3 regions of the Mesorhizobium sp. WSM3868 genome follow, and region 1 is predicted to be linked to each of the others. Evidence: predicted binding sites of a transcription regulator. Region 1 holds the regulator's gene; each other region holds the start of a gene.
What was found. Region 1 encodes LexA, which represses DNA repair genes until DNA is damaged. Its sites were predicted from a motif close to TGTTCNNNNTGTGTTCNG; they were not measured.
Positions count from the first base shown of each region.

Region 2: a site for LexA is predicted at 4,184-4,201, ahead of CK221_RS21255 (ATP-dependent helicase). Genes of this name have one in related genera too.
Region 3: a site for LexA is predicted at 4,433-4,450, ahead of dinB (DNA polymerase IV). Genes of this name have one in related genera too.

Region 1 is NZ_NSGB01000005.1:201,069-208,997, forward strand. Features, by position in the region: gene trpD (anthranilate phosphoribosyltransferase) at 1-524, shown strand, start outside; gene trpC (indole-3-glycerol phosphate synthase TrpC) at 526-1,341, shown strand; gene moaC (cyclic pyranopterin monophosphate synthase MoaC) at 1,344-1,823, shown strand; gene glp (gephyrin-like molybdotransferase Glp) at 1,825-3,030, shown strand; gene lexA (transcriptional repressor LexA) at 3,147-3,881, shown strand; gene CK221_RS10940 (ComEC/Rec2 family competence protein) at 3,865-6,327, opposite strand; gene gltX (glutamate--tRNA ligase) at 6,430-7,854, shown strand.
Region 2 is NZ_NSGB01000014.1:80,893-88,821, forward strand. Features, by position in the region: gene CK221_RS21220 (hypothetical protein) at 106-348, opposite strand; gene CK221_RS30825 (EamA family transporter) at 354-1,361, opposite strand; gene CK221_RS30365 (hypothetical protein) at 1,463-2,296, opposite strand; gene CK221_RS21240 (LysR substrate-binding domain-containing protein) at 2,407-3,375, shown strand; gene CK221_RS21245 (hypothetical protein) at 3,593-3,775, opposite strand; gene CK221_RS30370 (hypothetical protein) at 3,901-4,056, shown strand; gene CK221_RS21255 (ATP-dependent helicase) at 4,216-6,297, shown strand; gene CK221_RS21260 (GGDEF domain-containing protein) at 6,381-7,166, opposite strand; gene CK221_RS21265 (hypothetical protein) at 7,353-7,929, opposite strand, start outside.
Region 3 is NZ_NSGB01000012.1:48,813-56,741, forward strand. Features, by position in the region: gene CK221_RS19385 (pilus assembly protein TadG-related protein) at 1-500, opposite strand, end outside; gene CK221_RS19390 (TadE/TadG family type IV pilus assembly protein) at 781-1,998, shown strand; gene CK221_RS19395 (hypothetical protein) at 2,023-2,259, opposite strand; gene CK221_RS30565 (hypothetical protein) at 2,743-3,027, shown strand; gene CK221_RS19410 (cupin domain-containing protein) at 3,784-4,164, shown strand; gene dinB (DNA polymerase IV) at 4,524-5,786, shown strand; gene CK221_RS19420 (aldose 1-epimerase) at 6,063-6,947, opposite strand; gene CK221_RS19425 (SDR family oxidoreductase) at 6,934-7,689, opposite strand; gene CK221_RS19430 (ATP-binding cassette domain-containing protein) at 7,700-7,929, opposite strand, start outside.

The sequences.
Region 1 (7,929 bases):
TCGGTCCTGTCCGGGGCGAGCTCGGCACGCGCACCATCTTCAACCTGCTCGGGCCTCTGTCGAATCCAGCCGGCGTCGGCCGGCAGATGGTTGGCGTCTTCCTGCCCGAATGGATCATGCCGGTGGCTGAGACGCTGAAGGCGCTGGGCACCGATCATGCCTGGGTCGTGCACGGCGACGGTTATGACGAGATCACCACCACGGGCGAGACGCAGGTCGCAGAGCTCGCCGGCGGCGAGATCCGCACCTTTACCCTCACTCCGGAAGCGGTCGGACTGAAGCGGCATAACAAGGAAGACCTGCGCGGCGGCGAAGCGGCCTACAACGCCAGGGCATTGCGCGATATGCTGGGCTGCGCTGCCGGCGCTTATCGCGATACCGTGCTGATGAATGCCGGCGCCGGGCTGGTGGTGGCCGGCAAGGCAACGACGCTCGGCGATGGCATCGAGGCAGCAGCGCAGGCCATCGACAGCGGCCGGGCACTGGCGGTGCTTGACAAGCTCATCGAGATTTCGAACGGTTAGAATTTTGTCCGATATCCTGCGCAAGATCGAAGCCTACAAGCGCGATGAGATCGCCGCCGCGAAGCTCAGCGCGCCGCTTGCCGAGGTCAAGGCGAAGGCCAAGGATGCGGAACCCCCGCGCAGCTTCCTTGCGGCGCTTGAGGCCAAGCGGAAGGCCGGCGGCTTCGCGCTGATTGCGGAGATCAAGAAGGCCAGCCCTTCCAGGGGCTTGATCCGCGCCGACTTCGACCCGCCGGCGCTCGCCAGGGCCTACCAGCAAGGCGGTGCTGCCTGTCTTTCGGTGCTGACCGACGCGCCGTCCTTCCAGGGCGCGCCCGGCTTTCTGACCGCAGCGCGCGCCGCCGTTAGCCTGCCCGCCCTGCGCAAGGACTTCCTCTTCGACCCGTATCAGGTTCATGAAGCCCGCGCCTGGGGCGCGGACGCGATCCTCATCATCATGGCGAGCGTCGACGACGCCTTGGCCAGTGAATTGGAAGCCACGGCCTTCGATCTCGGCATGGAGGCGCTGGTCGAGGTGCATGACGAACAGGAGATGGAACGCGCGCTTCGCCTCTCGTCGCGGCTGATCGGCATCAACAACCGCGATTTGAGAACCTTCGAAACCAGCCTCGACGTTTCCGAGCGGCTTGCCGCCATGGTCCCGGACGACCGGCTGCTGGTCAGCGAGAGCGGCATCTTCACCCATCAGGACTGCCGGCGGCTGGAAAAGAGCAAGATCGGCACCTTCCTCGTTGGCGAAAGCCTGATGCGGCAGGCCGACGTGGCCGCCGCGACCGCCCTTCTGCTGACGGGCAAGGCGCCGGCCGAGGCCGTTTGAGGATGCCCGCGCTTACGCATCTCGGCGCCAAGGGCGAAGCCAACATGGTAGATGTCGGCGGCAAGGCCGAGACGACGCGCACGGCCATCGCCGAAGGGTATGTCACCATGCAGCCGGAAACGCTGGAGATGATCCTGGCCGGCGACGCCAAGAAAGGCGACGTGCTTGGCACGGCGCGCATCGCCGGCATCATGGCGGCCAAGAAGACGCATGAGCTCATCCCGCTTTGCCATCCCCTCCTTCTGACCAAGGTTGCCGTCGAGATCGAGCCCGATCACGCGCTTCCCGGCCTGAGGGTCACCGCGCTTGCCAGGGTTACCGGCAAGACCGGGGTGGAAATGGAGGCGCTGACCGCGGCGTCGGTTGCCTGCCTCACCATCTACGACATGGCCAAGGCAGCGGACCGCGCCATGGCGATTTCCGGCATCAGGCTGGTCGAGAAGACCGGCGGCAAGTCGGGCGACTACAAGGCAGGTCCTTAGCATGGCTTTGCTTCCGGTCGCCGAGGCGCTCCAACGCCTGTTGGACGGCGCGACCGCGCTGCCAGGCGAAAGCGTGCCGCTGGCCGACGCGGCCGGCCGGGTCCTGGCCGACCCGGTGGTGGCTCTGCGCACCCAGCCGCCCTTCAATGCGTCGGCGATGGACGGCTATGCCGTAAGGGCCGCCGACGTGGCCTCGGCGCCGGCCCGGCTCTCCGTGATCGGCATGGCGCCCGCCGGGCGTGGCTTCACCGGCTCTGTCGGCAAGGGCGAGGCCGTGCGCATTTTCACCGGCGCGCCGCTCCCCGAAGGCGCCAATACCGTCGTTATCCAGGAGAATGTCCGCGATCTCGGCGGCGGCAGCATCGAAGTGACCGAGCCGACCGCGGAAGGACGCAACGTCCGTCGCCGCGGGCTCGACTTCTGCGAGGGCGACCTGCTCCTCGAAAAAGGCCGCCAGCTCGATCCGGCGGCGCTTTCGCTGGCGGCATCGGCCAACCATCCGAGTCTCAACGTGGTGCGGCAGCCGCTGCTCGCCATCATCGCCACCGGCGACGAATTGCTGCCGCCGGGCAGCGCGCTCGGCCCCGACCAGATCATCTCGTCGAATGCCTATGGCCTCACAGCTACGGCCCAGTCGGTCGGCGCGCGCGCGCTCGACCTCGGCATCGCCGCCGACCGCAAGGACGCGATCGCGGCCCTGGTCAAGAAGGCGGTCAAGGCCGGCGCCGACGTCATCGTCACGCTTGGCGGCGCCTCCGTCGGCGACCACGACCTGATCCACGACGTGCTGACCGGCGAAGGCATGCAGCTCGACTTCTGGAAGATCGCCATGCGTCCCGGGAAGCCGTTGATGTTTGGCCGGCTCGGCGACATTCGCTGCATCGGCCTGCCCGGCAATCCGGTCGCAAGCCTGGTCTGCTCGCAGCTGTTCCTGAAGCCGCTTCTGGCGCGGCTGGGCGGCCGGTCCTGCCGGCAGGAAATCCGCACGGCCCGGTTAGGCGCCGCAATGCACGCCAACGATCTCAGGCAGGACTATGTGCGCGCCGTGGTCCGCGAAGATGCGGGGGCGCTGATCGCAACACCGTTCGGCATCCAGGATTCCTCGATGCTGAGGATGCTCGCCGATGCCAATGGCCTGATCGTGCGCCAACCCTTCGCACCGGCGGCTGAAGCCGGCGAGGAATGCAGCGTTCTGATGTTACGCTGAACAAAACGTCAACACATTCACTAAACTTTAAACGGTTGCGGAACACAACTGGAACAGATAGTGTTTGTTCTGGGTTTGTTTTTCTGATTCTGGTTTCAGAACCCATGGGGGCCGCCATGCTGACGCGCAAACAACATGAACTGCTGATGTTCATCCATGAACGGCTCAAGGAAAGCGGCATTCCGCCGTCTTTCGACGAGATGAAAGAAGCGCTCGACCTTGCCTCGAAATCGGGCATCCACCGCCTGATCACGGCGCTGGAGGAGCGCGGTTTCATTCGCCGGCTGCCGAACCGAGCGCGTGCACTTGAAGTGCTGCGCCTACCTGACTCGATCGCGCCCGGCCTCAATGCGGCGAAGAAATTCTCTCCGAGCGTCATCCAGGGCGGCCAAGGCAATCTCGGTCGCCAGATCAAACCCGCGGCGCCCGCACGCACGCCGACGCCCAGCAATGACGACGACGCCGTTTCGGCCGTCTCCATCCCGGTGATGGGTCGCATTGCCGCCGGTGTGCCGATCGACGCCATCCAGCACCAGACACATTCGATCACAGTGCCGCCGGACATGATCGCCGGCGGCGAGCACTACGCGCTCGAGGTCAAAGGCGACTCGATGATCGAGGCCGGCATCTTCGACGGCGACACGGTCATCATCCGCAACGCCAGCACTGCGAGCCCCGGGGAGATCGTCGTGGCGCTGGTCGACGACGAGGAGGCGACGCTGAAGCGCTTCCGCCGCAAGGGCGCCTCTATCGCGCTCGAGGCTGCCAATCCGGCCTATGAGACGCGCATCTTCGGTCCCGATCGCGTCAAGGTTCAGGGCAAGCTCGTCGGGCTCATCCGCCGCTACTGAAGGGCTGCGGCTTGGCTTCCGGCTTCTCGGGCTTCTTGTAAGGCGCCAACCCCCTCGCCTCACGCGAGTAGCGCCGCTGTTCGTGCCAAGGGCGGTACGGTTTTTCGACGGCGTATTGAATGGTTGCTCGCGCCGTCGCCGATTGCGGATCGAAGAAGACGGCGGCACTGCCGTCGCGCGCAAGCTGCCGCTTGGTGACGACGAGGATACGTGGATCGCGGCAGGGATTGTAGGCCGTGGCGTCGTTGATGACGATGAGGTCTGCGAAGTCGCAGGCAGGCCTGGCAGCTTCGCGGTTCTCGGCGAGCGCGACGATCGCGCCCGATGGATGCCGGCCAATGCAGAGATCGCCCGTGCAGTAAAAGGGCGATCCAGGCGGCAGGTCGACGGGATCGGCTATGTCCAGCGTGCCCTTGGCGAATGTCTCCGGCGGCACGATCGTTTCGGCCTTGAGCGCGCGTTTCCAGTTATCGGTAGTGAACTCGTTGGAGCGGGCACGATTGATGGCGAGTTCGCCGCCGCCGATCGGCATCGCCACCAGATGCGCGTCCTCCGAGATCAGCAGGTCCGGCGTGCGCACCTGCGGGATGATCATGACGGCCGCGGCAGCGAAAGGAATTGCGGTCAGCCTGAGCCACGTAGTCGCCATCGTGGCGATGACGAGCGCGATCGTCGCCAGCAGCACCGAATGGATCGAGATCAGGCCCACGGCATCGACCGGCGACCACTCCGAAATCCACGCCGAGATCGCGATCATGGCCGCCAGGCCCTTGCCCATCAAATAGAGGAAGGGCCCGTCGAAGCCGAACGGCATCATGACCGCGCTGGCGACGGCCAGAAACATCACGATCGTGACGATCGGCATGATCGCGAGATTGGCCAGCAGGCTGAGCGGCGAGACGCGCTGGAAATGCCAGATGGCAAACAGCGCCGTGGCACTTCCGGCAATGATCGACGTCATTGCGGCGCCACCTGCTCCGACTGCCAGTTTGTGCGACATGAACCGCAGGAACGAACGCTTTTCCGGCGGCGCTCTCACCTTGCCGGCGCGGTAGTCGGACCAGCCGGCATAGGCGCCGACAAGGGCGGCGGTTGCCGCGAACGACATCTGAAAGCTCGGGCCAACCACTTCATGCGGCGACACAAGGATGACGGCGATGGCCGAGATCGCCAAATTGCGCATCGTCAGCGCGGCGCGGTCGAAAAGCACGGCGATCAGCATGACGGCCAGCATGATGAAGCTTCGCTCGGCGGCGACCACCAACCCGGAGATGACGAGATAGGCGGCGATCGACATAAGCGCGATTGCCGCGGCATACTTCTTCACCGGCCGGCGTGACGAAAAATCCGGGAACAGCGCAAAGGCGCCGCGCAGCAGAAGCATGACCGTGCCGGCGACCAGCGCCATGTGCAGGCCCGAAATCGAGATGATGTGATAGATGCCGGTCCGCCGCATCGCCTCGTTGATGTCCTCGGGAATGCCGGCGCGCACGCCGACGATCAGTGCAGCGGCAATCTCGCCTTCGGGTCCGCCAATGGTGCTTCTGATGTGATCGGCAATGTTTTCGCGCGCGTTCTCGATGGCTGAGGCGATGCTCGTCTGAGCGATCGGGTCGGTTGGCGGAATGAGTTTCGGGTCGCCGAGGAAAAATCCACTGCCGCCGATGCCGGAAAAATAGCTGTCGAAGGAAAAATCATAGCTTTCGGGACGGACCGGCCCGGTCGGCGGCAGGAGCCGTGCGTAACCCGTCACCAGCGATCCAGCCTTCATGCCGGCCGGGATCCTGCGTGCCGAGAGCCTGACGCGATCCGGTGCGTAGCGCAGCTTTGGATGCGCGGTCGAGATGAGATCGATGGTCAGCCTGACGCGGCCATTGGCCATTTCCTCGGCGACGGCGACGCGGCCTGTCAGCCGCGTCTGGATTTCGGAGCCGAGCATCGGTGTTGCGGCGCACCAGGTCTCGACCTTCGCGGCGACGAAGCCCAGCGCGCAAAACAGAGCCGCCATAAAGACCAGGTGTGTCTTCAGCCAGGGACGCGAAACGGCCGCGCATAGAGCCATCAGCGCCACCGCCGCCAGCGGTCGGTAAAGATCCGGCTCGGCGCTCAAGGAATAATAGAGTATCACGCCGGCGGCCAGGAACACCGGCACCAGCAGGAAGCCGATGCCGCGGTCGAGCTCGGTGGAGGCTGCCTCGGCCACACCCCGGCGAAACGCGGAAAACGAGGCACGGCGGAACCGCCTGCGGATTAAGTCGATGGCTGCCGGCGGACGAGCTTGTAGCGAAGCATCGCCGTCCGGCGGCAAAATTTCGGCGGCCGGACGCGGCACTGGAACCAAAACCGGTACAGCCTCGGCAGGCACGGTGGCGGCAAACAGCAGGCGCTCGCTCACGCCAGCCGTCGTCTCCTCGCCCTCCTCCGCACCCCGGCCACGTCCAGCCATCGGGTCTGCCCCTTGCGCCCCAGACCTCCTATGCTACATGAACGCCCACCGCGCGAAAGTCCGCGCAAACATGCCCGCTTCAGTGCTTCTTCCGAGAGTTCCATGTCCGACAAGGTCGTCACCCGCTTTGCCCCCTCGCCCACCGGCTATTTGCACATCGGCGGCGCGCGCACGGCGCTGTTCAACTGGCTCTACGCCAGGCACACGGGCGGCACGATGCTGCTGCGCATCGAGGACACCGACCGCGAGCGCTCCACCGAAGCGGCGACGGCCGCTATTCTTGACGGACTGACCTGGCTCGGCCTGTCATGGGACGGCGAGGCCGTGTCGCAGTTCGAGCGCGCGCCGCGCCACCGTGAGGTGGCAGAGGAGCTCGTACGGCTGGGCAAGGCCTATTTCAGCTATGAGACGCCTGCCGAGCTGGAGGCGATGCGCGAGGCGGCGCGGGCCAAGGGTCTGCCGCCGCGCTACAATGGCCAGTGGCGCGACCGCGAGCCCTCCGAGGCGCCTCCCGGCGTCAAGGGCGCCATCCGCATCAAGGCGCCGACCGAAGGAGAGACCGTCGTGCACGACCGCGTGCAGGGCGAGGTGCGATTCCCGAACAAGGACCTCGACGACTTCATCATCCTGCGCTCGGACGGCAACCCGACCTACATGCATGCCGTCGTCGTCGACGATCACGATATGGGCGTCACCCACATCATCCGCGGCGACGATCACCTGACCAACGCCGCGCGCCAGACCGTAATCTACAACGCCATGGGCTGGACCGTGCCGTCGATGTCGCACATCCCGCTGATCCATGGTGCCGACGGCGCCAAGCTGTCGAAGCGCCACGGCGCGCTCGGCGTCGAGGCTTATCGCGCCATGGGCTATCTGCCGGAGGCCCTGCTCAACTATCTGGCCAGGCTCGGCTGGAGCCACGGCGACGACGAGGTGATGTCGATCAAGGATATGATCTCCTGGTTCGACATCGGCGACGTCAACAAGGGCGCCGCCCGGTTCGACTTCGCCAAGTTCGAGGCGCTGAACGGCGTCCATATGCGCAAGATGGACGACAAGGCGCTGTTTGATATTCTCGTAGCCACCCTGCCCTATCTCGAGGGTGGCCCGGCGCTCGCGGCCAAACTCGACGACAGGCGCAAGGCACAGCTGCTTGCCGCCATGCCGGGCCTCAAGGAGCGGGCAAAGACGTTGGTCGAGCTTGTCGATGGAGCCGGCTTCCTGTTCGCCGAGCGGCCCTTGCGGCTCGACGAAAAGGCTGCGGGGTTGCTTGGCAGCGACGCCCGCGCCATTTTGCGCGGCGCCCATGCCGCGCTCGCCGCGATCTCCAGCCAATGGAGCGCCGCGACCGCGGAAGCCGCTATTCGCGATTTTGCGCAGGCAGGCGGCCATAAGCTCGGCGCCGTGGCTCAACCGCTGAGAGCTGCGCTCACCGGCCGCAGCACCTCGCCCGGCGTGTTCGATGTGCTCGCTGTGCTCGGCCGTGAGGAGAGCCTGGCGCGGGTTGCGGATCAAATCGATTAGGAGCGAACTGGCCCAAGAAGATTGGCATTGAAAGGTGTGTTTCGCAGTGCAACATTAGGCCTTGGCCCAATCTGG
Region 2 (7,929 bases), on a different contig from region 1:
CGAGTAATTCCTGCAAAAATTGGAATTCTGGACGGAAAGCCAATAATTGCGAGCAGCGCTAGCTCTCCGATCATCGATCATGCCCGATTCGTTAGGGCAAGTCGCTTATTTCGCGGCAGCGCCGCGCCGGAGATCGGTCGGGCCGTCGGCCAGAATCTCCAGCACGCGTTTCCAGCGGGCGCAGCGGCCGAAATCCTTCTGCTCGATGGCCTTCTCAGCCTTCATGGCGGCATAGAGCTGCGCCTCGGCGCCGAATTCCTTGACCAGCCAATGCGCCTCCTGTCTGGCCCGGCGTTCGTCGTCGTCAAGCCCGCTCCCTGGCATCTTTCCTGGTACGATCCCTGGCATGGTCTTCAGCCCTCCGGACGTTCGATGCCGACAGCAATGCAACTGCCGATGACAAGGACGGCGCCAGCCATGGCCGTCATCGACAGGCTTTCGCCCGACAGCGCCAGCAGAAGCGTGGAAGCGATCGGCGTGAGATACGCCACGACCGCGAGCCGCCCATCCTGATCGAGGCCGAGCGCGCGCGACCAGAAATAATAGCCGAGCCCCATCGGCCCGGCGCCGAGATAGAGTCCGAGCAGCAGGTCCAAACCGCCCAGGGCGGCGACGCCGTCATGCAGACACCATGCGAAGGTCAGCGCCACGCCGATCAGCGCCGAAGGCAGCAGAAGCCGATCCGGCGGCACGGCAAGGCGGCCGACGGCAAGCGAGTAGAAGGCCATGCAAAGTGCCGAGCCGAAGGCGGCGCAATACCCGGCGGGGCTGCCCGCGAACCAGGCACGCGCGTCTCCGCCGGAGATCACCAGCGCGACGCCGGCGAAGCCAAGCGCGGCGGTCAGTCCAAGCAGCATTGGCCGTCTCGGACGGCCGAGCACGATGACCGCGGCGGCGACCATCAGCGGCCAGGTGTAGGCAACGAGATTGGCCTCGATGACCGGCATCGAGGCGAAGGCGATGTATTGCAGCACCATGGTGCCGACCAGGCCGATGAAGCCGACTGCGCAGGCGAGCACGGTACGCCCCTTCTCCCCTTGTGGGAGAAACTGGATCGGCCCGGAGCGCCGAGACGGGTGAGGGATGTTGGAAGAAACTCCTGCGTCGGCGATCCGTCCGGCCCCCTTGATACGACCTCGCTTGGCGAGGCCACTGCCGGGGGGCCAGCCACGGGTCTCGCCCCCTCCTTCGGACTTCACAAGGGGACAAGGGAAGAGCCTGATCAGCGCAAAGACCAGCGCGGCGCCTGAGAACTGCAGGAACTGCACCTCCGATACCGGGTGATTGGCAAGGAGCGTCTTGCCGACCAAAGCGTTGGTCGCCCAGAGCGCCACGGCGCCGAGGGCAAAGGCCAGCGCCAGCGGGGGAGCAGCGCTGGAATGGTCCTTCCGCCTTTCGGCGGTGACCGGGTCAAGGCTCAGCGATGCTGAAGGCGGCTGGCGACCGGCCGGATCGTCAGCCACTACCACGATTCCCTAGCTCCGCCGGAGACCGGATCGACAGCCGGCTTCGGCACGGGATGTTCTTCGGCATGACGGCGATAGGCCGGCAGCTGGTTCGTCCAGACGTCCTCGGCCAGTTCGTTCACCCAGCCGCGGTCCTGGTCGTTGTCGGCGGCGAGGTAGAACATGCGGTTGTCGTCGACATAGGGCTTCGCCACCGAACGCTGGTTGAGCACCAGGGTGACGCGCGAGCCGAGCTGGATCGGCGCGGTGCGATGGAGCACGCCGAGGAACTGGCCGAGCGTGGCGTAATTCATCTTGTGGTCGATGCGCATGACCCTGTTGCGCGGCAGGTCGCTGCCGGATTCGAGGATGGCACGCCCCGTCTCGGAATCGTCGCAATAGATTTCAAGATGGCCGCCGATCAGAGGATCGCTGATCGAGAGCGGAATGAGTTCCGTCACCGGAACGCCATCGCAGTGCCAGTCGACGGCGCCGTCCTTGGGGTTCATGAAGGTGACGGTCGAGCCGACGATAGACAGCGGATAGGGTTCGAGCTTGGTGCCCATCATGTCGGACAGCCGTTCCAGCCGCAGCTTGTCGTTGAGCAGTTCCTTGATCTCGGGAATGTAGCGGTCGGCGCCGGTGATGAAGGTGAGGTCGAGATGCTTGTGCACGGCGTGGCTGGCCTTGAGCTTGAGCGCCGCCTCCTCGATCGCGGCGAGCAGTTGCGGGTCGTAGCCGTGAAGATACTGGGCGACGCCGAAGCTCGACACTTTCCACGCCGTATCATGACCGATGATGGCTTCACGGCTCATCGCATAGCGCAGTTCGGGGATTGTATGGGCGTTCATTCTACTTCTCCAAGGTCGGGGCAACACTTGGTAAACAGTCGATTGAGCACCCTCCCCTGTAAATTTAGGAATGCTGGTGCTACTTTAAGCATAGCTAAAGGTCGAACCCCGTGCGTCTGCTCAGCCAGGTCAACTTAAACTCGCTGAAAATCGTGGAGAGCGCCGCCAGGCACCGCAACTTCACGCGCGCGGGCGAAGAGCAGTTCATCACCGCCTCCGCCGTCAGCCAGCGGGTGAAGAGCCTGGAGGACCAGCTGCGCTTCAAGATCTTCCAGCGCGGCGGCAACGCGGTGTCGCTGACGCCGGAAGGCGAGACCTACGTGGCGCGCGTGCGCGAGGCGCTGGAGCGGATCGTGGCTGCCAGCATGGAGGCGACCGGCCAATCCCAGGCGCATGTGCTGAAGATCTGCGTCTTGCCGACCTTCGCGGCGCGCTGGCTGTTTCCGCGGCTTTCCACCTTCCAGCGGCAGTATCCGGATATCGAGATGCGGGTCTCGACTTCCTATGCCACGCATGAATTGGCGACCTCCGAATACGATCTCGAGATCCGCTACGGCGATGGCAATTTCCCCGGCCTCAACTCCGCGCTGCTGTTCAAGGAGGACCTGACGCCGGTGTGCAGCCGCAAGCTGTTCCGCGAGGTGCTGGGCGACAAGCCGCTGTCCAAGGTGACGCCGGAGGACCTCAGGCAATTCACCCTGCTCCACTCCGACACCTGCACCCAGAACTGGCAGTCGTGGCTGGCTTTTGCCGGCGCGAGTTTCGTGCTTGGCGAGACCAAGAGCATCTATTTCGATTCCTGCATGATGTCCTACGAGGCGGCCAATGCCGGCATGGGCTTTGCGGTTGCCAACCGCGCCTATATGGCAAGCGACATCCGAGCCGAGCGGCTGGTGGCCCCCTTCGCGGTCCACCATCCCAACACCGCCGGCTGGTATTTCGTCAGCCCCATCAAGGCGCTCGGCGCCCGCAAGGTGGAGCTGTTCAAGCAGTGGATCACGGCCGAAGCGGCGCTGACGCAGCGCCAGCTGGACCTGGAGATCGCCAACGTGCCGCTGGCGCGCGCCGCGATGGCGTGACGCGCGACGCAAACACACCCCTGAGATTCTCCGATCTTTGAAGGCCTGTAGCCGGCTAGCGCGATCGCCCCATGACGCGGCGGAGAGACTCAGCTATCTTTGATCCTGCGGCGGGCCTGATTTTCCCGCTTGGCCGGCGCTTTCCAGCTTCCTCCCAAGCAGCGCCGGCCTTCTTCTGCGGCGGCGCCGCTTCGCCTCCCGACAACACCGTCCGCTTTCATTGCTTCGGTGGCGTGCCGGGCTGGTCGCCGCCGGTGGTCGATTGCGGCACCGGGTTCTTGTCGACCTGCGGGTTTTTGTCGACAGTGTCGCTCGGCGCCTTGGTGGGCTGCACGCTGTTGTCGCAGGCGGCGAGCGCGAGCCCTGCCGCGAGTGCCAGCAGCACAGGAAGTTTCATCATGACGACCTCCTCTCGTTCGCCCCTTTCTTCGAAGCAAACGAGGCGGCGGCGGTTTGGTTGCGCCGTCCGGCGGGAACCAACGCGGCTGTCTCCGGTTGAACCTCGATAACTCACGAGGAGATGTCATGATCCGTCTGCTGCTCGTCGGCCTGTTCGGCTACACGGCCTATCGCGTCACGATGAGGATCATCGAGGAGGCGTCCGGCGAGCTCGCGCCGCCGGACGGTCGGCGGTCGCTGCGGCGCCAGTCCGCGGCGATGGGTGTCGAGCCGAAAAGATAGATCGGCCAATCTCCCGCTTGTTGGGAGATGGCCGGCCTATCCAGCACATGCCGGCGCGTGCATCGTCCCCTCTGCCCTGCCGGGCATCGCCCCCCACTTGGGCGCCTGTCGGGAGATCAGCTGTATTGCGAACAAAGCGGAAACGATGCTTGATGGGCGATGAACATCGCCGCCCGTGATTCGTCCTTCGAAACTCCTGCCTATCTTGCCCGGCTGAACGACGAGCAGCGGCTGGCGGTGGTGCATGGCGACGGCAAGGTGGCCGCGCCGCTGCTGGTGATCGCCGGCGCCGGCTCCGGCAAGACCAGCACGCTGGCGCATCGCGTGGCGCACCTCATCGTCAAGGGCGCCGATCCGCGCCGCATCCTTTTGATGACCTTTTCGCGCCGCGCCGCGGCTGAAATGGCAAAGCGTGTCGAGCGCATCGCCGGCGAGGTGCTGGGCCGCGATGCCGCGATCATCGCCGATGCGCTCTCCTGGGCCGGTACTTTCCACGGTATCGGCGCCAGACTCTTGCGCGACTATGCCGAGCAGATCGGCCTCGATCCGGCTTTCACCATCCACGATCGCGAGGATTCGGCCGACCTGATGAACCTTGCCCGGCACGAGCTCGGTTTTTCCAAGACCGAAAGCCGCTTCCCGACCAAAGCCACCTGCCTGCAGATCTATTCGCGGGCGGTGAACGCGCAGGCGCCGCTCGGCGAGGTGCTGGGCTCGGCCTTTCCCTGGTGCTCAGGATGGGCGGAACAACTGAAGGAGCTGTTCGCGGCTTATGTCGAGGCCAAGCAGGCGCAGAACGTGCTCGATTACGACGACCTTTTGCTCTACTGGGCGCAGATGGCGGCCGAGCCGGAGATCGCCGCTCACCTTGGCTCCCGCTTCGACCACGTGCTGGTCGACGAATATCAGGACACCAACAGGCTGCAGGCCTCTATTCTGTTGGCGCTGAAGCCGGACGGCGCGGGCTTGACCGTGGTGGGCGATGACGCACAGTCGATCTATTCCTTCCGGGCCGCGGAAGTGCGCAACATTCTCGATTTCCCAAAACAGTTCGCGCAAGGCGCCGAGATCGTCATGCTGGAGCGCAATTACCGCTCGACCGAGCCGATCCTGGCCGCCGCCAACAAAGTGATCGGAGAGGCAAGCGAGCGTTTCACCAAGAATCTCTGGACCGAACGCCGGTCGTCGCACAAGCCGCAACTGGTAAGCGTGCGCGACGAGGCTGAGCAGGCCAATTATGTCTGCCAGGCGATCCTTGCCGAGCGCGAGGCCGGCACGGCGCTCAAGGCGCAAGCCGTGCTCTTCCGCGCCTCGCATCACAGCGGGCCGCTGGAGGTGGAGCTCACGCGGCGCAACATCCCCTTCGTCAAATTCGGCGGGCTGAAATTCCTCGATGCCGCGCACGTGAAAGACATGCTGGCGATGCTGCGCTTTGCCGAGAACCCGCGCGACAGGGTCGCCGGCTTCCGGGTGCTGCAGTTGATGCCCGGCATCGGCCCTTCGGCCGCCTCGCAGATCGTCGAGGCGATGGCGACGTCGCTCGACGAGACGCTGGGCCTTGCCCGCTTCCGGCCGCCGCAGCGCGCGGCCGCAGACTGGCCGGTTTTTCTCGACATCTACAGCGGACTGCGCGCCGGCGCCAAATGGCCGGCCGACCTCGAGCGGATCAGGCTCTGGTACGAGCCGCATCTGGAGCGTATCCACGAGGACGCCATCACGCGCCGGGCCGACCTGTTGCAGCTCGAGCAGATCGCGTCGGGCTATCCCTCGCGCGAGCGTTTCCTGACCGAGCTGACGCTCGACCCGCCCGACGCCACCAGCGACCAGGCCGGCCCGCCGCATCGCGACGAGGATTACCTGATCCTGTCCACGATCCATTCGGCCAAGGGCCAGGAGTGGAAGAACGTCTTCGTGCTCAACACGGTCGACGGCTGCATCCCGGCCGATCTCGGCGTCGGCACTAAGGAGGATATCGAGGAGGAGCGGCGGCTGCTCTATGTGGCGATGACGCGCGCCAAGGACAGCCTGCACCTGGTGGTGCCGCAGCGCTTTTATCCGCACAACCAGCCGGCGCGCGGCGACCGTCACGTCTATGCCTCTCGCACCCGCTTCATCCCGGCTTCGATGCTTTCGGCTTTCGAACAGTCATCCTGGGCGAGCGCGGCGATCACGGACGATCCGCGCCAAAAGCCGGGCGTTAAGGTCGATCTCGGCGCGCGCATGCGCGGCATGTGGAAATAGGCGCCTACCCAAAGGCGGGGACGACGCTCCACTCAACCAGAACCACTGGTGAGGGCGCTCCGTTTCCTGCAGCGCGGGTTCGTTCAGTGGAAGGTGCCGGCGGCCTCGCCGGATAGCCTGCTGCGCGGGCTTTCGAAGCTCACCTGGTCGCGTCCGTTCGACTTCGCCTTGTAGAGATGCCTGTCCGCGACTTGAAACATGTGGTGATAGGTGGTGGGCCCGCTGAAGGCGACGCCGCCAATGCTGACCGAAAGCGGGCACGGCTGCCCGCCTGGAGCGAACTCGGCCTCGCGGATACGCAGCCTGATCGACTCGGCGACCAGGAAGGAGCGCGTCGCGTCGGCGCCCGGAAGGAAGACCGCGAATTCCTCGCCGCCGATGCGTCCGACGATGTCGGCGCCGTGGAGCTGGCTCCGGATCGTGCTCGCGATCAGCTTCAGCGCCTGATCGCCGCAATCGTGGCCGAGCCGGTCGTTGATCGACTTGAAATGGTCGGCATCGACGATCAGCAGCGCGCCGGCTTCGGCCACCGCATGGCTGCGAGCCTTGTCGAGATAGGCCTCGACCAGCATCGAGAAAGCGCCGCGGTTGAAGACCGCCGTCAGGCTGTCGGTCGCGGCAATGATGCTGAGCTCCTTCTGGGCGATGGCCAGCTGGCGCATCTTCCACATCAGGAAGAACAGGAAGGAGCCGCCAAGGATGAGCGGCAGGAACAGGTCGGTGAGCTTGGCCCAGAGCAGCGCTTCGGGTGACAGCGAGGGAAAGTTGAAGGAATCGACAAAGAAGGCCGCGGCAATGAAGAATGCCGTGCCGGCGACGGTAACCAGCGCGACCCTGCCCCAACTGGTGGGGGACAAATCGATGCGCATGGCATTGCTCCCACTACAACTGGCATATTGTGGAGCGCGAGCGCAAACGAAGTCCTAATATATTGGCTTCAATGGGAATGTGGTTAACCAGGCGTCGAGCGCGCCGCACCGCGATACCAGCTGAAGAAGGCCCGCCGACGCAGCGGCGGGCTTTGCGATTGGCCGGAGGCGCTCGTCAGCGCGCCGTCAACGACGCGAAATCATCAGGCAGAGCGCCCTCAGATCACGATCATAGGTGCCCTCGCTGCTGAGCACATCGACGCAGCGCTTCTTCATCCGCGACAACTGGCTGCTCGACATCTGGGCGACGGCGGAGGACAGGTTCGTCGTTCCCGGCGGCGTCGCGCCGACGGTTCCAGGAACGGTGGCGCCCGCGCCGAGGGCGACGCCAGCGCCGCTCGTGCCGCCCGTCGTCACGTTGAGCGTGCTATTGGTGCCGTTGCCCAAAGTCGCATTGGCTCCAGCCCCGTTGGTGCCGCCGATCGATGCCGTTGCGGTGGAACTGCTGCCGCCGATGGTGGCGGTTCCGGTGCCGCCGCTTGCGCCGCCGATCGAAGCCCTGGCGCTGGTGTTGCTGCCGCCGAAGGATGCATTTGCGTCAGCCCCATTTGGGCCGCCCGCATTGGCGTCGGCGCTATTGCTGCCTACGGATGCGCCGCCGAGGCCACCGAGCCCGACGCTCTGGGCGTTCGCCGGCATGGCAAGAGCAACGACGATTGCACCACTCGCCAATGTGCTGGCGAATCTTTTTACGATACTGGCC
Region 3 (7,929 bases), on a different contig from region 1:
GAGAAAAGCGCCGCCTGCGAGGCCGACTGATTGAGCGCCAGCACGCAGGCCTTGGAAGCATCGGTGATGAGCGCCACCGCCCTCGCCTGCTCCGGCACCTTGGTCTGCGTGAAGATCGAGGTGAACATCCGATCGAGGTTCTGGTTGAGGATGACCTCGACTGCCTTCTTGGCCGTGTTCGGCCCCGAGGTGGGCGGCGTGTGGACGGTGATGGTGCCATTGCCGAGGCCGTTGTCGGTCGCCGACTGGGTCGCGGCCGCCGTGATCGTCGCATTGTCCGATCCCTGGATCTTTTCCAGCGCGCCGGCATAGGCGGCGGCGTCCGCCGTCGCCTGCAGCTTCAGGCTCGAATAGTACCAGTAGGACGTCTCGACGCCGAGCCCTGCCCCGCCGACGACGATCGGCAGGGTGAGCGCGAAGATCGTCGCAACATTGCCGCTCTCGCCGCGCCGCAGGCGGCGGGAGACGAACTGTCTGAAAATCCGACCGAATGTGTTCATGGCCGAGCGCGCCCAAGCTATCCCAGCCACCACGTTCAACACCCCGCGATAAACGAATGGCTAATTTTTTTCCTCGACTTGCGATTTTCAGACCCTTGTATGCATATCTACCGCCCTGCGCGGCCGCGACTCAGACTTAGGTCCCACTTCATATAAGACCTAAGGTGAAGCTGCGGATAAATCAGCGATTTTAGCTTTTGCTGCATTTTATCTTTTTCGGAAATCCGTCGTAGAGACGGCTGGAGTAGTTTCTCTGCCGTTTCCGGCGAGGGGTGCTGCCATGATCAGACGGTTCTGGGCTTCGACGCGCGGCAATTTCGCGCTGGCGACCGCAATCGCCATGGTGCCGCTGATGCTTGTCGTGGCCGGCGCCGTCGATGTGGCCGGCACGAGCGACGACGCGGCGCAACTGCAGAACTCGCTGGACGCAGCCGGACTGGCGGTGGGCACGAAATACCAACCGACCATGTCGGCCGGCGATGTGCGCCAGCTCGGCCTGACCTTCTTCTCAGCAAATCTGAGCGTCGCCGACGCCGGCGAATATTCGGGCAGCGTCGGGGCGTTCCAGGCAGCGGCCAGCGGCGATCCGAGCGGCTACACCATCTCGCTGTCGTCGAGCATCAGCCGAGCGGCTTTCATCAGCGGCGCGCCGGCCTGGCAGGCGACCCGCTCCGCCTCCGTCGAGGTCAAACCGGGGGCGCAAGCGTGCGTTCTGGCGCTCGATCCGCATGTCGGCTCCGCCGTTAACCTGCAGGGCTCGACCAATGTGGCGATGAACGGCTGCGTGATCGCCGCAAACTCGGACGCGGCCGACGCCATCGACCGCGGCGGCTCGGCCCTGCTTAGCGCCGCATGCGTCTCGACGGTCGGCTCGACCTCGGGGATAATGCCGCCCAACGCAACACTCTCGTGTGACGCACCGCTCGAAAACCAGTACGCATCGTTCGACCCGTTGGCCAATGTCACCCCGCCCGCTTACGGCATGTGCCAATCGATGCCGAACGGCAAGACGGTCACGCTTTCGCCCGGCACCTATTGCGACAAGACCTGGTCAGGAAAGATCACGCTTAATCCGGGCGTCTACATCCTGCGCAATGTCACCATAAAGCCCGGCGGCAACGGCAGCCTCACCGGCCAGGGCGTGACGATCTTCCTGATGGAAGGCTCGCAGCTCTACATCAATGCCAATGAGCAGGTGAACCTCTCGCCGCCGACCAGCGGCCCCTATGCAGGCATCACAATCTTCCAGGCCAAGGGCAACACCGCGGCGCTGACGATCAACGGCGGATCCGGCTCGGTGGTCAGCGGTTTCATCTATGCCCCCGACGCGGCGATCTCCTATGCCGGGAATTCGGACATGAACGCGCAGGGCAATTGCCTGCGGCTGGTCGGCAATACCGTAGGCATGACCGGAAACTCGGCGGTGAAATCGGACTGCGCGGCCGAGCTCGGCAATCGCGAGATGTATGCCGGCAGGATGATCACCCTGGCGAAATAGCGCGGCTCTTCCCTTGAGGGGAAATCAGTACTCGCCGACGATATCGGCGCCCGGCTGTTCGTCGAACAAAACCGCGCAGCCACGCTGCAGCGCCACCTGGCTCAAGGCGTTTGCCGCCGCTTCGTCGGACGAGACGAAGTCCCCGGTCAAGACGCGAAGTTCCTCGACGGCTCTCGACATTGAAACAAGGCGCCCAGCCGCGCCATCGCTGGCGCAGGCGTCGACGACGCAGAGAAGGTCGATCAGTTCGAAGCTGTCCATGGCGGCCTCCGCCCACAGGATCCCTTCGCGGAAGACAACGGCGTGACTGGCGGCCGGGTTCCGCTCGAGTGGTGCATCATGATTTGGCGACAGCCTGGGCGGCCCGCGCCGAGATCGAGCGAAGCAGCAGGCAGGGCTTAAAGGCACGTCGCGCACGCCTGTGGTCGTTTTGGATCGACCGGCAAAAGCGCGGCGAACAGGTTCGCGAATCTCGGCAGACTGCGGGATTGTGGGAGTTGCCCGCCACATCGCAGGAAATGGCGGGCAACTCCACTTTCAAACCGCCGATGAAGGGACGTTACTCGACGGTTGTGCCACAATGAGTTGTGGGCCTACTTGTTTCCAGAAATCGCCCATTCGGACCTCTGCGCTCAAAGGTGCGGCCTCAGGTCCCGCCTGACAAGGGACCGTGGCCCGAAAGCAGGAACATTCCAGCTTTGGCGCCGTTGCCACGACATCCCAATCGGCAGAGGAGAGGAAACCATGGCCGACAGACCTACAGTTGTAAACACCAGTGGCGGGGGCGGCGCCGGCACAGCAGTGGCCATCGTTCTTGCCATCATCGCGATCGTGGCCCTGCTGTTCTTTACCGGCATCATCAATGTCGGTGGCCGCACCGGCGGTGGCGGATCGACGGATGTCAACGTGAAGCTCGATGCGCCGAAGGTCGAGGCGCCCAAGGTGGAGATCCCTGCGGCACCGTCGACGACGCCGGCACCCGCGCCGGCCGCACCGGCTCCGGCCCCGGCTCCGGCCAACGGCGGCTGATCCGCCTGCGCAACCGGTAGGCCGGTTGCGCGTTTATCGAATGGCTACTCCAGCTTCGGCCCGCGCATTCCTCTGGAAGGCGCGGGCCCTTTTTCTCTCGGGTCCTTTTTTCTCGGGCCCTTTTTGTCTCCGGCAGTTCCGCTCAGTCATCCATTTCCATCGGCCGATGGCCCGGCCTTTGATGCCAGACGACCTGGCGGAAATCCGTCAGTTCGACGACTTGGTCGCAGGTCGGACAGATATAGTTGTCGCAGCACTGGCGAAGCGCCGGCGGAGTGCGGCGCACTGCCCCGACCGGCGGACGGGTTTCCGTTTTTCCTACCTGATGAAGCATCGATTCCTCCCAGTTTTTCTGATTTTTCGAGTATCGCCTTCCACCCGGCTTGGCCTCGCCTATGGCGGTTTCGATGGGCGCGGTGAGCGCGCGCCCGCGAGCGGAAATGAAAATGGGCTATCGCGGACGGGGCCTGGCTTTGCCGCGGCACTATTGGCGAAATTCACTTGCCGAGGGTTCACAGGATTCTCCCCAAGGGCGAGAAACGGGGTGGCCCCTCAACCACCGTCGTGCCAGGCGCAAGGAACAGCAAAACACCGGCAGAGCGTGCTTGCAATAGGGCCTGCGCGGCAAAATCGATTTCGCGCCGCGCCCGGCAATTACATTAGCAATCATTCATCGAAAGGCGTATCAATCCAGCGGCGGTCGCCGACGATCGCGCGTCAGGCCCCGCTTGCAATCCTTGGAAATGGGAGGATGCCATGGCCGAAGCTGCAATGAAGGTCACCAAGCTCGAATCCAAGTCGCATAACAATCCCGACGAGGTTCGCTCGCCCGCCAAGACCCGGGTCGAAGTGGTGCGGCTGCCGGGCTACACGCTCGGGCGGCTCAACATGGAGCCGGGCTGGAGATGGTCCGAATGCGTGAAGCCGGTGGTCAAGACCGACAGCTGCCAGGTGTCGCATGTCGGCTATGTCGTGTCCGGGACGATCACCATACGCATGGACGACGGGACGCAGAAGACCTTCGAGGCCGGCACGTCCTATACCATCCCGCCCGGGCATGACGCCTGGGTGGAAGGCAATGAGCCGTTCCAATGCATCGAGGTGCTGAGCGCCGAGCAATACGCCAAGCCGGTCTAAGGGCTGTCGGAGAAGTGCGCCTGAAGATCGGAGGGGCGGTGCTCCGGCTCGGCCGCACTTCGTCATCCTGGCCTCTTCGCGCGTCGTTTCGTTCCTGGCTTCGTCCTAGCATGACGCAGTTTCGGGCCGCGATCCTTCGCGCCCCTCCCTGGTCTCGCGGTCAACCCGTCAAAGGGGAGCACGCCGGCGCAACCGGTCAAAGCCCTTGGTTGTGATGGGTTGCAGATGTTCTCATCCCCAGCTGGCCGGCTTGACAGGAAACTCCTTTTGTTCTCTTTATGTTCACATGCATTACCGCTTACAACAGTCGCTGCTAATGCTGCGATGCCGCAAAGCGGATGGATGGAGCCGGGAGCGCGATGGCCGCCACGAACGCCGCTTCGGCCGCTACGATCCTGCATGCCGATCTCGACGCCTTCTACGCCTCGGTCGAGCAACTGCTCGACCCGTCGCTGCGCGGCAAGCCGATCGCAGTCGGCGGCGGCGTGGTGCTTGCCGCCTCCTATGAGGCGAAGATTTTTGGCGTGCGCGGCGGCATGCCCGGCCGCAGGGCGCGCGAGCTCTGTCCGCAGCTCATCTTCGTCGGCGGCCGCTTCGGCGAATACCAGCGTCTCGGCGACGCCGCGATCAAGGTGCTCGACGATTTCACGCCGCTGGTCGAGCGCATCTCGATCGACGAGGCTTTCGCCGATGTCGCCGGCTGCACGCATCTGTTCGGACCGCCGGACGAAATTGCGCGAACCATCCGCCGCCGCGTGAAGAGCGAGCTCGGCCTGCCGATCTCGATCGGCGTGGCACGGACGAAGCATCTCGCCAAGATCGCCTCGCAGGTGGCCAAGCCCGACGGCCTGGTGATGGTCGAGCCCGGCACCGAGCTTTCCTTCCTGCACGATTTGCCGGTGTCGCTGATGTGGGGCGTCGGTCCAGCAACCAAAGCCAGGCTCGCCGAGATCGGCGTCGAGACCATCGGGCATTTGGCGCGCACGCATAGCGGCGCGCTGGAGCGGCTGATCGGCCATGCCGCCGGCCAGAAGCTCGCGGCCCTTGCCTGGAACCGCGACCCGCGCCGGCTGGAGACGCATCGCCGCGCCCATTCCGCCGGCGCGCAGTCGGCGCTGGGCCGCAAACCGGCGCTGCCGCGCGTCTTCGTGCCGACGCTCCTGCATCTCGCCGATCGCGTCGCCAGCCGCCTGCGCGCTAAGGACCGGCCCGGCCGCACGGTGACGGTGCGCGTGCGCTTTGCCGACATGCGCGCGGTCACGCGCGCGGTGACGCTGGAGCAGCCGATCCAGGCGACGACCATGCTCGCTGACGTCGCGGAAGAGCTGGTCAGAGGCGTGCTCGCCGCTCACCCGGGCGAACGGGAAATCTCGCTGCTGGCGATCTCGGTCTCGCATCTGGAAGAGCATGCCGAGCTGCAGCTCGAACTGCCGCTCGGCCTGGCGGACGAGAAGCTGAAGCCCGGCAGCCGCAAAGGCCTCGCCCGCTTCGGCGCCGACCGCGCCATAGACAAGATCCGCCAGCGCTTCGGCAAGCAGGCCGTCGGCTACGGCACCGTCGCGCTTGAAGCGGCGCGCTCGGTGCCGGATGAATTCAGGGAGCTGGCGGAGAAGAAGCTGTGAGGGAGGTGCTTTGCATCTCCTCTGGCGACGTTGGAGATTGGCGAAAGCCGACGCGCCCTCCGATCTCCCCCTTGTGGGGCCCTTGTGGGCCCCTTGTGGGGCCGGCAGGACAGAGGGGGGCGGCGACCTATCCCTTCGTCATCCGAGGGTCTGCGCGCGTCGCCTCGCTCCTTGCTTCGCCCTAGGATGACGAACGGCCGCGATCCTTCGCGCCCCTCTCCTGGCCTGCCGCCATCTTCCCTCAAGGGGGGAGATCACGCGCTCTGGCGGCTGCCCTCAACCCGCCACAGCCCAGTCCAGCCGCATCGCCGCGCTCATCGTTTGCCCATCTTCAAGCACCGTCAGCCCTTCGCCGTGATGCGCATCGACTGGGTGCGAGACCGGCTCGAAGCAGAAGAAGCCGGCGTCGGATGACGGCGAATAGAGGATATAGACGCCAAGCTCCGGCGAGGCAGTGAGCGTGATCCTGATCCCCTCCTCGAGCTGCGTGATCGAGGCGCGACGATTCCAGCCGTCGAAGGCGTTGTTGACCCAGTCCCACGGCAGCGGGATGGAGCGCGAGAAATCCCAGGCCGGGCGCTCGCTCAGCGGCACGACGCCGACCGGCAAATGGCGCTCGTCCTCCAGCCAGACGCGCCTCGCCTTGGCCCCGAGCAGCGTTGTGTCGCCGCGCGGGAACCAGGGATGGAAACCGAGCCCGTAAGGCAGGCGCATGCCGGCGCGGTTCTCCACCGTCAGCTGCGCCTCCAACGCGCCGTCCTGCAGCGCATAGGTCACGGTAGCCGCATAGCGGTAAGGACCGATCGCGCCCTCGTCGAGCACCAGCTCCGCCTCGGTGACGGTGCGGCGGGCGAGCCGCCACGGTCTTTGGAAACCGTCGCCATGGATCGGAAAGGCTTCGCCCGGAATGTTCGGCGCGACGGCGTGGAAGCGGCCGTCGAAAGTGAAGCCGCCGCCGGAGATGCGGTTCGACCACGGCACCAGGAGTTGGCAGCCGGACGTGCCGGTGCCATCGCCCGGCTTCAGCAGCGGAACCGGCGCGCTGCCGATCACCAGCGCGTCATAGCGCGCGATCGCCGCGCCCTTCTCCGGCGCCAGCACCAGCCTCGCCTGCCCGTCGTTCAGCTTGACCGCGCCGGCCATATCCTCACCAGCCGCCATCGATGGCGATGTTCTGGCCGCTGATCATGTCGGAGGCGGGTGAGACGAGGAACAGCACGAGCTCGGCGACATTGTCAGGCTCGATGCGCGTCTTGAGGCTTTGGTTCTCGAGGATCCAGTCATTGTACTGCTTCAACCGGTCGCCGAAGACGCGCGCCTCCGCCTCCGAGACCACCGCGCCCGGCGACACGGCGTTGACGCGGATGCCATGCGGCCCGAGCTCGCGCGCCAGCGACTTCGTGAGCCCGAGCATGGCGCCCTTCGAGGCGACATAGGGTACGTAGCCGTCCCAGCGGCCGTTGAGCGTGATCGAGCAGAAGTTGACGATCTTGCCGTAGCCCTGCGCCTTCATGCCCGGCGCGCAGGCCCGCGCCAGCGCAAAGGCGGCCGAGGAATTGACGCGGATCTGATCCTCATAGTCGGCCAGCGAGAACTGCTCGAACGGCCGGTTGATGATCAGCGCCGCGTTGTTGATCAGGATATCGATCCCGCCTTCCTTCGCCGCCAGCGCGGCAACAGCCGCTTCCGCCTCGGCCAGCCGGTTGAGATCGCAGCCGACGAAGGCGATATCGCCCCTGGCCTGCCCGGCAAGTCCCGCCACCTTCTGCTCGGCATCGCCGATGTCGGGGCGGTCGAGCACCAGCACGCGCGCGCCGGCCCGCGCCAGCGTCACCGCCTGGGCCCGGCCGAGCGAGCCGAGGCCGCCCGTCAGCAACACTTTACGACCAGCGAGCGCCTTCATTGCCTAACCCTCACAGGACAGAATGGACTTCGTCGATCGAGGTGTCGCCGATGCGCTTGTCCAGCACGATCTCGCCGCGCGCCATCGCGACGATGCGGTCGCAGCACTCGAAGACGTGGTGCATGTTGTGACTGATGAAGACGCCCGTCACTCCCTGTTCCTTCAGGCCGCGCACGAAGCCGATCACCTTGTTGGTCTCCTTGACCGAGAGGTGATTGGTCGGCTCGTCGAGGATCATCA